Regions from separate parts of the Tepidibacillus fermentans genome, predicted to be linked through region 1. Evidence: predicted binding sites of a transcription regulator. Region 1 holds the regulator's gene; each other region holds the start of a gene.
The links. Region 1 encodes Rex, which represses fermentation and respiration genes when NADH is low (regulators of the CRP and FNR family bind a similar motif). Its sites were predicted from a motif close to TTGTGAAATATTTCACAA; they were not measured.
Positions count from the first base shown of each region.

Region 2: hcp (hydroxylamine reductase) is a predicted target of Rex. The motif match lies at 1,358-1,375, and genes of this name have one in related genera.
Region 3: EDD72_RS01175 (YwiC-like family protein) is a predicted target of Rex. The motif match lies at 1,833-1,850, and genes of this name have one in related genera.

Region 1 is NZ_SMAB01000020.1:20,678-23,966, forward strand. Features, by position in the region: gene EDD72_RS10505 (SPASM domain-containing protein) at 1-70, opposite strand, end outside; gene tatC (twin-arginine translocase subunit TatC) at 446-1,186, opposite strand; gene EDD72_RS10515 (redox-sensing transcriptional repressor Rex) at 1,239-1,931, opposite strand; gene mobB (molybdopterin-guanine dinucleotide biosynthesis protein B) at 1,915-2,439, opposite strand; gene EDD72_RS10525 (molybdopterin-binding protein) at 2,433-3,289, opposite strand, start outside.
Region 2 is NZ_SMAB01000016.1:33,025-36,313, forward strand. Features, by position in the region: gene hcp (hydroxylamine reductase) at 1-1,238, opposite strand, end outside; gene EDD72_RS12960 (hypothetical protein) at 1,460-1,594, shown strand; gene purD (phosphoribosylamine--glycine ligase) at 1,654-2,922, opposite strand; gene purH (bifunctional phosphoribosylaminoimidazolecarboxamide formyltransferase/IMP cyclohydrolase) at 3,014-3,289, opposite strand, start outside.
Region 3 is NZ_SMAB01000001.1:245,926-249,214, reverse strand. Features, by position in the region: gene EDD72_RS01185 (Crp/Fnr family transcriptional regulator) at 1-271, opposite strand, end outside; gene EDD72_RS01180 (5-formyltetrahydrofolate cyclo-ligase) at 286-867, opposite strand; gene EDD72_RS01175 (YwiC-like family protein) at 1,078-1,821, opposite strand; gene EDD72_RS01170 (PAS domain-containing sensor histidine kinase) at 1,973-3,226, shown strand; gene EDD72_RS01165 (response regulator transcription factor) at 3,195-3,289, shown strand, end outside.

The DNA.
Region 1 (3,289 bases):
TAAACATATCTCCTATTTGTGTGATATTCTGTTTATCAATATTCATGCTAACAACTACTGGAATAGACAATTTTAAAAGTATATCAATATTTTCAATAATTCTTTCTCCATTTTTGTTGTTCCCAATATCATAATTCTTTTTATTATTTTGATTTTCTTTTAAAATGGAAGAAGTTTAAGAATTTTGGTTTTTACCCCTTTTTATTTATAGAAAAGCAAGACAATTATTGTATACAGACAAGAAAATAGAAAAATTACGTGTTTCTTTTAAATTTTTTAGGAACTTTTTACTAAAATAATGATGGTTTTACACAATACGCCGATGAGGTAGATTGGCCTGGCCTTCAAAGCATTACGCCTGACACGATGTAATATCAATACAGAAAAATAAACAAACAAAAAGCACGCTTCCTTCTTCAGGTTGACGTGCTTTTTGCTGTTCATATTAAATTTCTTCTAATGCTTGTTGGCGTCTTTTCGAAGCCAACTTTGAGAGGAAAATACTAACTTCATATAACAAGATCAATGGAATAGACACAAGAATGTCTGACATTGGTTCTGGCGGCGTTAAGGTAACGGCGACAATGACCAATATAAAATATGCAATTTTACGAATACGAATTAGTAATTTCGGTGTAACAATTCCTAACCGTGTTAGAAACAGGACAACAACTGGCAATTCAAATAATAGACCAAATGGAAGCACAATATTCAGCATAAAGCTAAAGTATTGGGAGATTCCATATACTTCAACGACACCTAATTGTTTTGATAGATTGGATAAGAAAGTAACGACCATTGGAAAAAGGATAAAATAAGCAAATGACACTCCCAGTAAGAATAAGATAAATGCCGTGGGGATAAACCAAATTGTGGCTTTTTTTTCTCTCTTCGTTAAACCTGGTGAGATAAATCTCCATACCTGAAATAAAGCAAAGGGAAGAGAAAGCGTAATTCCAATCGCAAATGCAAATTGCATATACACTCTTAAAGCATCAGATAATCGAAAAACATTCCAAGTAATATTTTTGGCATTTAGATCATGTGTAAAATAGCGAATCACAGGATCAGCTAACACAAAACCAACAATCAAAGAAATCACAAAAAAGATAATGGTCCAGATAATTCTTTTCCTTAGTTCTTCTAGATGACCAATAACCGTCATGGCTTGATCTTTTTCCTCCATAAAAACCGATTCCTTTCTTTCAAGGTTTTCATTCAGTAAACAATTTCTTATTTTAAGAATCGAATTGTGACTCAGTTGCGGTTTCAGCTTCAGTCTCCTTTTCTTCTTCTAACACATTGGGATTTTTTAAAAAGTACACCAATGTTTGTAGTTCAGTTGTTAAGTCAATATGATGAACTCTCACATTTGGCGGAACCGTTAAACGTGAAGGTGTGAAATTAAGGATTCCTTTGACACCTGCCTCAACTACTTGATCCGTTACTTGTTGGGCCACATAGACAGGTACGGTTAAAATTGCCACTTCTACACGGAATAAATCGACAACCTCTTTTAAGCTTTCCATCCCATAGACGGGAATTCCATCAATTTCCCGATTAAATTTGTTGGGATCACTATCGAAAGCCGCTACGATTTTGGTATTTCTACTTTTATAAAAATTGTAATGTAATAATGCTTTTCCTAGGTTACCAACACCAATAAGGATAACGTTTGTTACTTCATCCTGTTTTAAAAAATCTCTTAAAAATTGAAGTAAATAGCTGACATTATATCCGTAGCCTTTTTTTCCCAGTTCCCCTAAATAGGAAAAATCGCGACGGATCGTTGCCGGATCAATCAGCAATTCTTTACTCAACTGTGCGGATGAAACTCGTTGTTTTCCCATGAGATGCAATTTTTCAAGATAGCGATAATAAAGCGGTAAGCGCTTTGCTGTTACGTGAGGTATTTTATTTTCTTGAGCCATGCTTTTTCTCCCCCAATATCTTCGTTTCAATGAAATGAACAATCCCATTAAAGTCGTTTATATCATAAACCGGGACTTCTTCTAGTTGTAATGGTAGAGATGTTGCAATCGCGATTACATCTTTTAATTGAGGAAGTAGTTCTAGATCCGTTTCTCTTCTAACTAATAAAACTTTGGGCGGAGACTCGTGTTTATAACCTTCTACAAAAATGATATCAACATTTTCTATGTGTGATACAACTTCTTCAAATGAGATTGGTTTTGCTAAATTTTCAATCATTGCTAGTTTTTCTTGCGAATTGATCAGTACGATATCAGATCCAGCCTGAGCATATTTCCATGTGTCTTTTCCCTGTACATCCATTTGAAACCGATGGGCGTCATGTTTAACCGTAGCCACTCGATAACCTTTCTCTTTAAAGGCAGCAATGATCTTCGTTAATAGTGTCGTCTTACCACTACCTGAGAAACCTACAAAACTAATGATGGGAATCTGCTTGTTTAACAACCGAAATAACCTCCGTAACCGAGACGAATAATTTCTTCCTTGGTTACTTTTTCGCCTACTAAGATACGAGGTAAAACTGCATCAAATGCTGTATAGGGATCGTGAAGCACACCACCAGGTAATCCTAAAACAGGAATGGTGCCAATATAAGCGATCATTAACATCGACCCAGGTAGCATGGGCGTACCTTGAGTGACCACTTCACTTGCTAATTCCCGAATGGCAAACGGACTTCGATCATCAGGATCGACTGACATTCCACCCGAAACAAGAATCAGATCTACTTTTTTCTCGACAAAATCATTAATTTCCCTTTGGATCAGATCAATATCGTCAGGAGCAAATCGTTGTTCGATTAGTGTTGAGCCAAATGCTTCTAACTTCCTTTGAATAATTGGTCTGAAGCGATCTTTTATTCTTCCTTTATATACTTCGCTCCCTGTGGTAACAAGTCCCACTTTAAAAGGAATGAACTCTTTTACTTGAATGACCGCTTTTCCTTTTACCAATTGTTCTACTTTCTCTACCCATTTCTCTTCAACAATCAGAGGTAATACTCTTGTACCTGCTAATTTAGAACCTGGTTGTACAATTTTGTGATTTACAATTGTCGCTAGAGCAACATCTTGTACATGATTGATTTGGTGAACCAATTCTTCATCGATTTTCGCAAGTCCATAAATAGATGAAGTTAATGTCACTTTTCCTTCATAGGGATCATTCATTTCGACGTTTTTGCCTGCGATTGCCTTGGCCAAACGAATGGCAGCATCGTTTTCGTGAAGATACCCTTCCTTCCAATCAATGACATAGATATGTTCTTTGCCAATATTTAAGAGTTCTGGAATAT
Region 2 (3,289 bases), on a different contig from region 1:
CTCGTTTTGTGTCTACCTTCACAACCTGCCATGACGACAAATTGTTTAATCTTACCCGTTTGTACAGCGTCAACCACTTTGTCAGCTACACTTAAAACTGCATTTCGTGCGAAACCACCCATAATCGTACCTTCTTCAATAGGTGTTGGTGGTTCACATTTCAACGCATGTTGAATAATTTCGGAGAAGTCTTTTTTCTCACCCGGTTTACGATCAGGAATATGTTTTAATCCTGGGAAGCCAACAACACCTGTTGTATATACACGATCAGAATAGCTTCCTTTTGGAGGTACTAAACAGTTCGTGGTCATTAGAATTGGACCATTAAAGGCTTCAAATTCACGGGTTTGCTCCCACCAAGAATTTCCATAGTTTCCTACGAAATGATCATATTTTTTAAAGAATGGATAGGAGTTGGCTGGTAGCATTTCACCATGTGTGTACACATCTACACCCGTCCCTTTTGTTTGTTCAAGAAGTTCTTCTAAGTCTTTTAGGTCATGACCACTAATTAAGATACCCGGACGATTTCGAACTCCAATATTGACTTTTGTTGGCTCAGGATGACCATAGGTTTCTGTGTTTGCCTTATCAAGAAGCGCCATTGCTTTTACAGCAACAGAACCAGCTTTCATGACAATAGCCACCAAATCATCTGCAGATAGTGAATCATCAGTTGTTGCTGCTAACCCTTCTTGAATAAATGCAAAGATCTCTGGATCTCTTTCATTTAATACGTTCGCATGTTCAACATAGGCTGCAATTCCTTTGAGACCATAAGTTAAAAGCTCCCTTAAGGAACGAATATCCTCATTTTCTGTCTCTAAGACGCCAACTTCTTCCCCTTTTTTCCGGAATTCAACGACATCATCGCTATACCATGTGGCCATTTCAGGTAGTTCTTCGTCAAAAACCTTTCCATATTTTGCTTCATAGGCCACCAAGAATTTATTTCTCATATTTTCACGAACGACTAAAGCTTCTTTGATCAAATTGTCAAACACAACTGGATCAAAATTCACATTCGTAATTGTGGAGAATAAGCTTTTTGCGATGAAGATACTAGTTTTTTCATCATAAATTCCTAATTCTCTTGCTTTCTCTCCATATATAGAGATTCCTTTTAATAAATAGATGAGTAAATCTTGCAAGTTGGCCACTTCATCTGTTTTTCCACATACTCCAATCACTGTACAGCCTTCATTCTTAGCTGTTTCTTGACATTGGTAACAAAACATACTCATGCCTGCTCTTCTCTCCCTTTCTAAATTTTAAAGATTGTTTAATATGGTTGTTTTCATATATACATTTTTACTCTTTCTCCACCATTTACTTTATTCAATTTTCAATATAAAATCTGTGAAAAATATCACAATAGGATAAAAATGTTTTCGGAATAAATGACAGGTTATTGCTGAAAAATAACAACACAAATAAAAAAAATAAAAGGTGAGTGAAAATGCCCACATATTTAGGATGGTTATATGATACCGCTTTTCTATGGATTCTAATTGGAGGTTCATTGCTTGCAATTGGTTATGCGTATTATAAGGATGAAGAGATTGAGGATAAAAAACAACGGAGAAAACAGTAAAGGGGCTGACCCAAAAGTAACGAAAACTTCCTTTAATAAGGTCATCCCCTTTATTAATTCTATTTATATATCGCTTTGTTTGCGATATCTGTTCGGTAATGTGCTCCTTCAAAAGAAATTGCTTGGACTCCTTGATAGGCACGCTCTTTCGCTTCCTGTATCGTTGTTCCTAGTGCCGTAACCCCAAGTACTCTACCACCGTTTGTAAGCAGATGGCCTTGCTCTCTTCTTACACCTGCCAGATAGATTTCCGTTTGCTTTGGCAGAAGAGTTTCGTTGATTTTGATTGGTTTTCCTTTTTCATAATCTCCTGGATAACCTTTGGAAGACATGATGACACACACCGCTGCTTGCTGATCCCATTCTAGTTGAAGTTGATCTAATGTACCATTCTGAATCGCCGTAAAGATATCGATAAGATCCGTTTTCAGTCGAGGTAAAATGACCTGAGTTTCGGGATCGCCAAACCGTGCATTAAATTCAATGACTTTTGGGCCACTTTTTGTCATCATTAAGCCTGCGTAAAGAATTCCCTTAAATGGATACCCTTCATTTGCCATGCCAGCAATAATTGGCTTTATTATCTGTTCTCGGACCCGATGCAATAATTCCTGCCCCATTTGCGGAACAGGAGAATAACTACCCATTCCACCTGTGTTGGGCCCTTTGTCTCCATCGAATATAGGTTTATGATCTTGAGCAGGTTCCATCATGATGAAGTGCTCACCATCAACAAAGGACATCACTGTTAATTCTTCACCTTCGAGAAACTCTTCAATTACAATTTTTTGTCCCGCGGTTCCAAAAATTTGCTGTTCCATCATATTTTGGATCGCTATTATTGCTTCATCCACAGTATTGGCCACCACGACTCCTTTTCCTGCTGCGAGACCATCCGCTTTAATCACAATCGGAGCACCCTTTTCTTTGACATACTCTATCGCAGCTTCTGCGTGATCGAATACTTGATAATCTGCTGTTGGAATGTTATATTTAGCCATTAATTTTTTGGCAAAGGACTTACTTGCTTCAATTCTTGCCGCTACCTTGCTTGGACCAATAATGGGCAAACCTCGTTCTTGAAAATAGTCGACAATTCCTGCATGAAGTGGATTTTCTGGACCTACTACTGTGAGATCAATTTGATATTGTTGTACGGCCTCAACTAATCTTGGAAAATCGTCTTCTTGGATCGGCAAACAGATAGCATCTTGCTCAATACCACCATTTCCCGGTGCACAGTAGATCCTCTCTACTTTTTTGCTCCGTTTGATCGCTTTCACCAAAGCGTGTTCCCGTCCACCTTGGCCAACCACTAATACCTTCATCCACCCATACCTCCTTTCTCCAATCTTTTATGTCTTGTTTATTTCATTCTCTTAAGTCTTATTCTAAGGTTTGTCATTCACTTTAGATAAATTAATGTTTAAAATGGCGTATTCCTGTAAACACCATAGCAATCCCATGTTTATCTGCTTCATCAATTGAATCCTGATCACGAATCGATCCACCAGGTTGAATAATGGCAGTAATTCCCGCTTTCGCTGCTTCTTCCACCGTGTCTGGCATCGGGAAAAACGCATCTGAAGCCATAACTGAGCCTTTCGCCTTTTCTCCTGCCTGTTCAATTGCAATTTTTGCAGCTCCAACACGATTCATCTGTCCTGCCCCAACACCAATGGTTTGTTTTCCTTT
Region 3 (3,289 bases), on a different contig from region 1:
ATAAAGCAACTTCAGCAAAAAGATCACCGGGTTTACGAATATTAAGAACGACTTCTTTCCCTTCAGGGGAAGATTTGCTCAGACGAACTTTTCCTTCCCGTAAGAAATAGACTGCATCTGCAGGGTCATTTTCCACAAATAAAATGGTTCCTTTACGTACCTGTTTGACGGTTAAGGCATTTTGTAAAAGTTCTTTATTTTGATCGGATAACTCAGCTAATAGAGGTATGAGATTAATGATTTGTTTGGTAGGCGATGGTGAATGGATCATGGATACCAACTCCTTTAAAAATTTTTAACAACCCAGCCCTCTTCGGTCAAAATCCCGTCAACAGGGATATCCCAAGGATCAATATTCCAATTCCCTCTAATAATCTGGAATTGATAAGCCAGAGCAATCTTTGGAATGTGTTTAGGTATTTTTCTCAAAAAATGATCATAATAGCCCATTCCATGACCAATGCGATTCCCTTGCATGTTAAAAGCAATCCCTGGAACGATAATCAGATTGAGTTGATCCACTTCAACAGGATCAATCCACTCTTTTTTTGGTTCGCGTAAGCCAAAGTACCCTTGTTCGACTATGGTTAAGTCTTGAATTCGACTAGGGATAAGATCACGTTCTTCCTTTACACAAACCGGAATCGAAACCTGTTTTTGCAGATTGAGCGCTTTGGAAACAAGATTATCAGTCTGTACCTCTTTGGGATAGCTTAAATAGGACATGATATGATTCGCCTGATAAAACATAGTCGATTCAAATAAATACTCTAGAATTCGCGTGGATAACGTGTGGACTAGATGATCGGGTAAGCTGGAACGTCTTGCCAATAATTCTTTACGAATCACTTCTTTTGTATAAATCAAACCGGTCACTTCCGATCTTTATACTGAGGATAGGGACTTGTATGTTCTATCACCGCTCTTAACCTATTTATAGAATCATACAAGCCGAATATAGAACATTAAGCTTTTGTTCACATAAATATCTATGTCCATTTTAATAATTTATGAGTATTAATTCAATTATCAACTTGAAAATAGGGAAAAAAAACCTATAAAAAAAGGGGGACTCCCCTATGAAACAAATAGGGGGTTTTGGTGATAGGATAATAATAGAAAAATCACAAACCATAATGTATTCCCAATCTCTATAATACCAACTGTTTTTGGAACAATTAGTCTTGTTTTGGGGGTAAAAATTCCCCGAATGGTTGAGAACAAGAATGCGATCATCAAGTAAGGACCTGAGAGATAGAAAGATAAGATTGGTAACGCAATCATATAGAAATAAGCAAGCCTACGAAAAGCTAGGTTTTGTTTCTCACGGTATAGGGTTTTCACATAGAGTGCCGAGCCAAAGAAGAACAAAATCTGAAGGGACCACAAGATTAACGCTGATCGATTTATATTTCCTTCTCCAACTTCATAAGTGACCAATACTGTTGAAGTAAGAGCAACTATTGCGCTCAGATCGTTAAATAATGCCCGTTCCTTTTTTTGTTTCGCGTAGTAAAGGTTGATCAAGAAAAAGGGAAGAATGCCGACTAAGATCAAGAGTAGCCGAGGGAAATAGAATAAAAATGGCAACCCCAAGAGTAATGCAATGACTAAATATTGAAAAGATATTTTCCACATTTGTCTACGTTCAACAGGTCGTTTTACTCCTTGAATAAATGGAGAAATAGAAATATAGGCAAAAAAAACGGCAAAAAAAAGAATAGAATGATACCAAATCATTTTTGTTGCTAATGTTCCAATCAAGAAGGGAGCGATCCACATCGCCCAAGCTCCATGTTCTTTTGGTAAGATCAGCTTCATAATCAATCCCCCCTTGAAACATTTCACATTCATCAATTAGATGACAGTTTTTCCTATATTACTTATAATAAATTTTAACAACGTTATTACATGCTTTCAATGAAGAAAATCACAGACAATCTATTGAGGTTATGAATTTGGGTGAGAAAAAATGTCAAATCAGTTTCAGAAACAGAAATGGTTATTTAAAGTATTATTGTCAACCGGAATTTCCCTACTATTTGTATTTGTCGTCATGATATCTTTTCGCACCATAGATAATGGAATCTATCGTTATTTACTTCTCTTTACTATCTCTTTTATTTTTTCTTCGATATTATTTCACTTTATTTTTCGCAAGGATGATGAGTTAAAAGCGGAAAGAGAACGACTAATTAAAGTCTTTGAACATGTATCTGATGGAATTATGATTTTAGATGAGAATAAGAATGTTGTTGAAATGAATCAAGCTGCTAAGGATTTTCTGGGCCATGACATCAAACCTGAGAGTTTTTGCCACCTTTGTGAGGATTCCCATGGTTCACTAAAAATCTGTGAATATGATAAATGTTTCTTAAATCAACAACGATTATCTTATTACGAGTTACAATTAAAGCATGAGAATGGATCAAAAATCCCTGTATCCGTAAGTACATCTCATTATTTAGATGTGGATCAAAAACCTTTAACGATTATTTCTATTCGTAATCTAAGTGATCATCGAAGAGGGGAACAAAGTCGAATTACGAATATTGTGACTGCATCAATGATTCGAGCACAAGAAGAGGAAAGAAAGAGACTTTCCCGTGAGTTGCACGATGGAATTGGGCAGTCCATTTTTAGTGTTTTATTGGGAATTGAATATGTAATGCCTTTAATCGAAAATGAATCGATTCGTGAGCATTTAGAGAATTTAAGAAAGACAACCAAACAAACCTTAGAAGAATTACGCCATATGGCTGTCGAATTAAGACCTTCTGCTCTTGATGATCTCGGATTAATTGCTGCTCTTAAGTCATATATGAAAACCTTTGGAGATACGTTTGGAATTCAAGTGAATTTTGAGTATTCAGGGGATAAGGACCGTCTACCAGCTAGTGTAGAAACAGCGTTATATCGAATCAGTCAAGAGGCATTAACGAATGTAGCCAAATATGCTGATTGTGATCGGGTTGATTTAACCATGTGTAAAAAGATGAATGAAGTGATTTTAAAGGTCACCGATTATGGAAAAGGATTCTCGGTGGATGATCTTCGTCGGCATGATAAAGGCGTAGGTCTTTATGGGATGGAAGAGAGAGCATCGATGTTAGGCGGGACATTTCGTATCACTTCTCAACTAGGGAAAGGTACAGAAATTGAGGTTCATATTCCTTTGCAAAAGGAGGAAGAAAATGGACAAAATCAGAATCTTATTGGTGGATGATCATGCCGTTGTTCGATCGGGATTGACCATGTTAATGAACGTCCAGTCCGATATGGAAGTCGT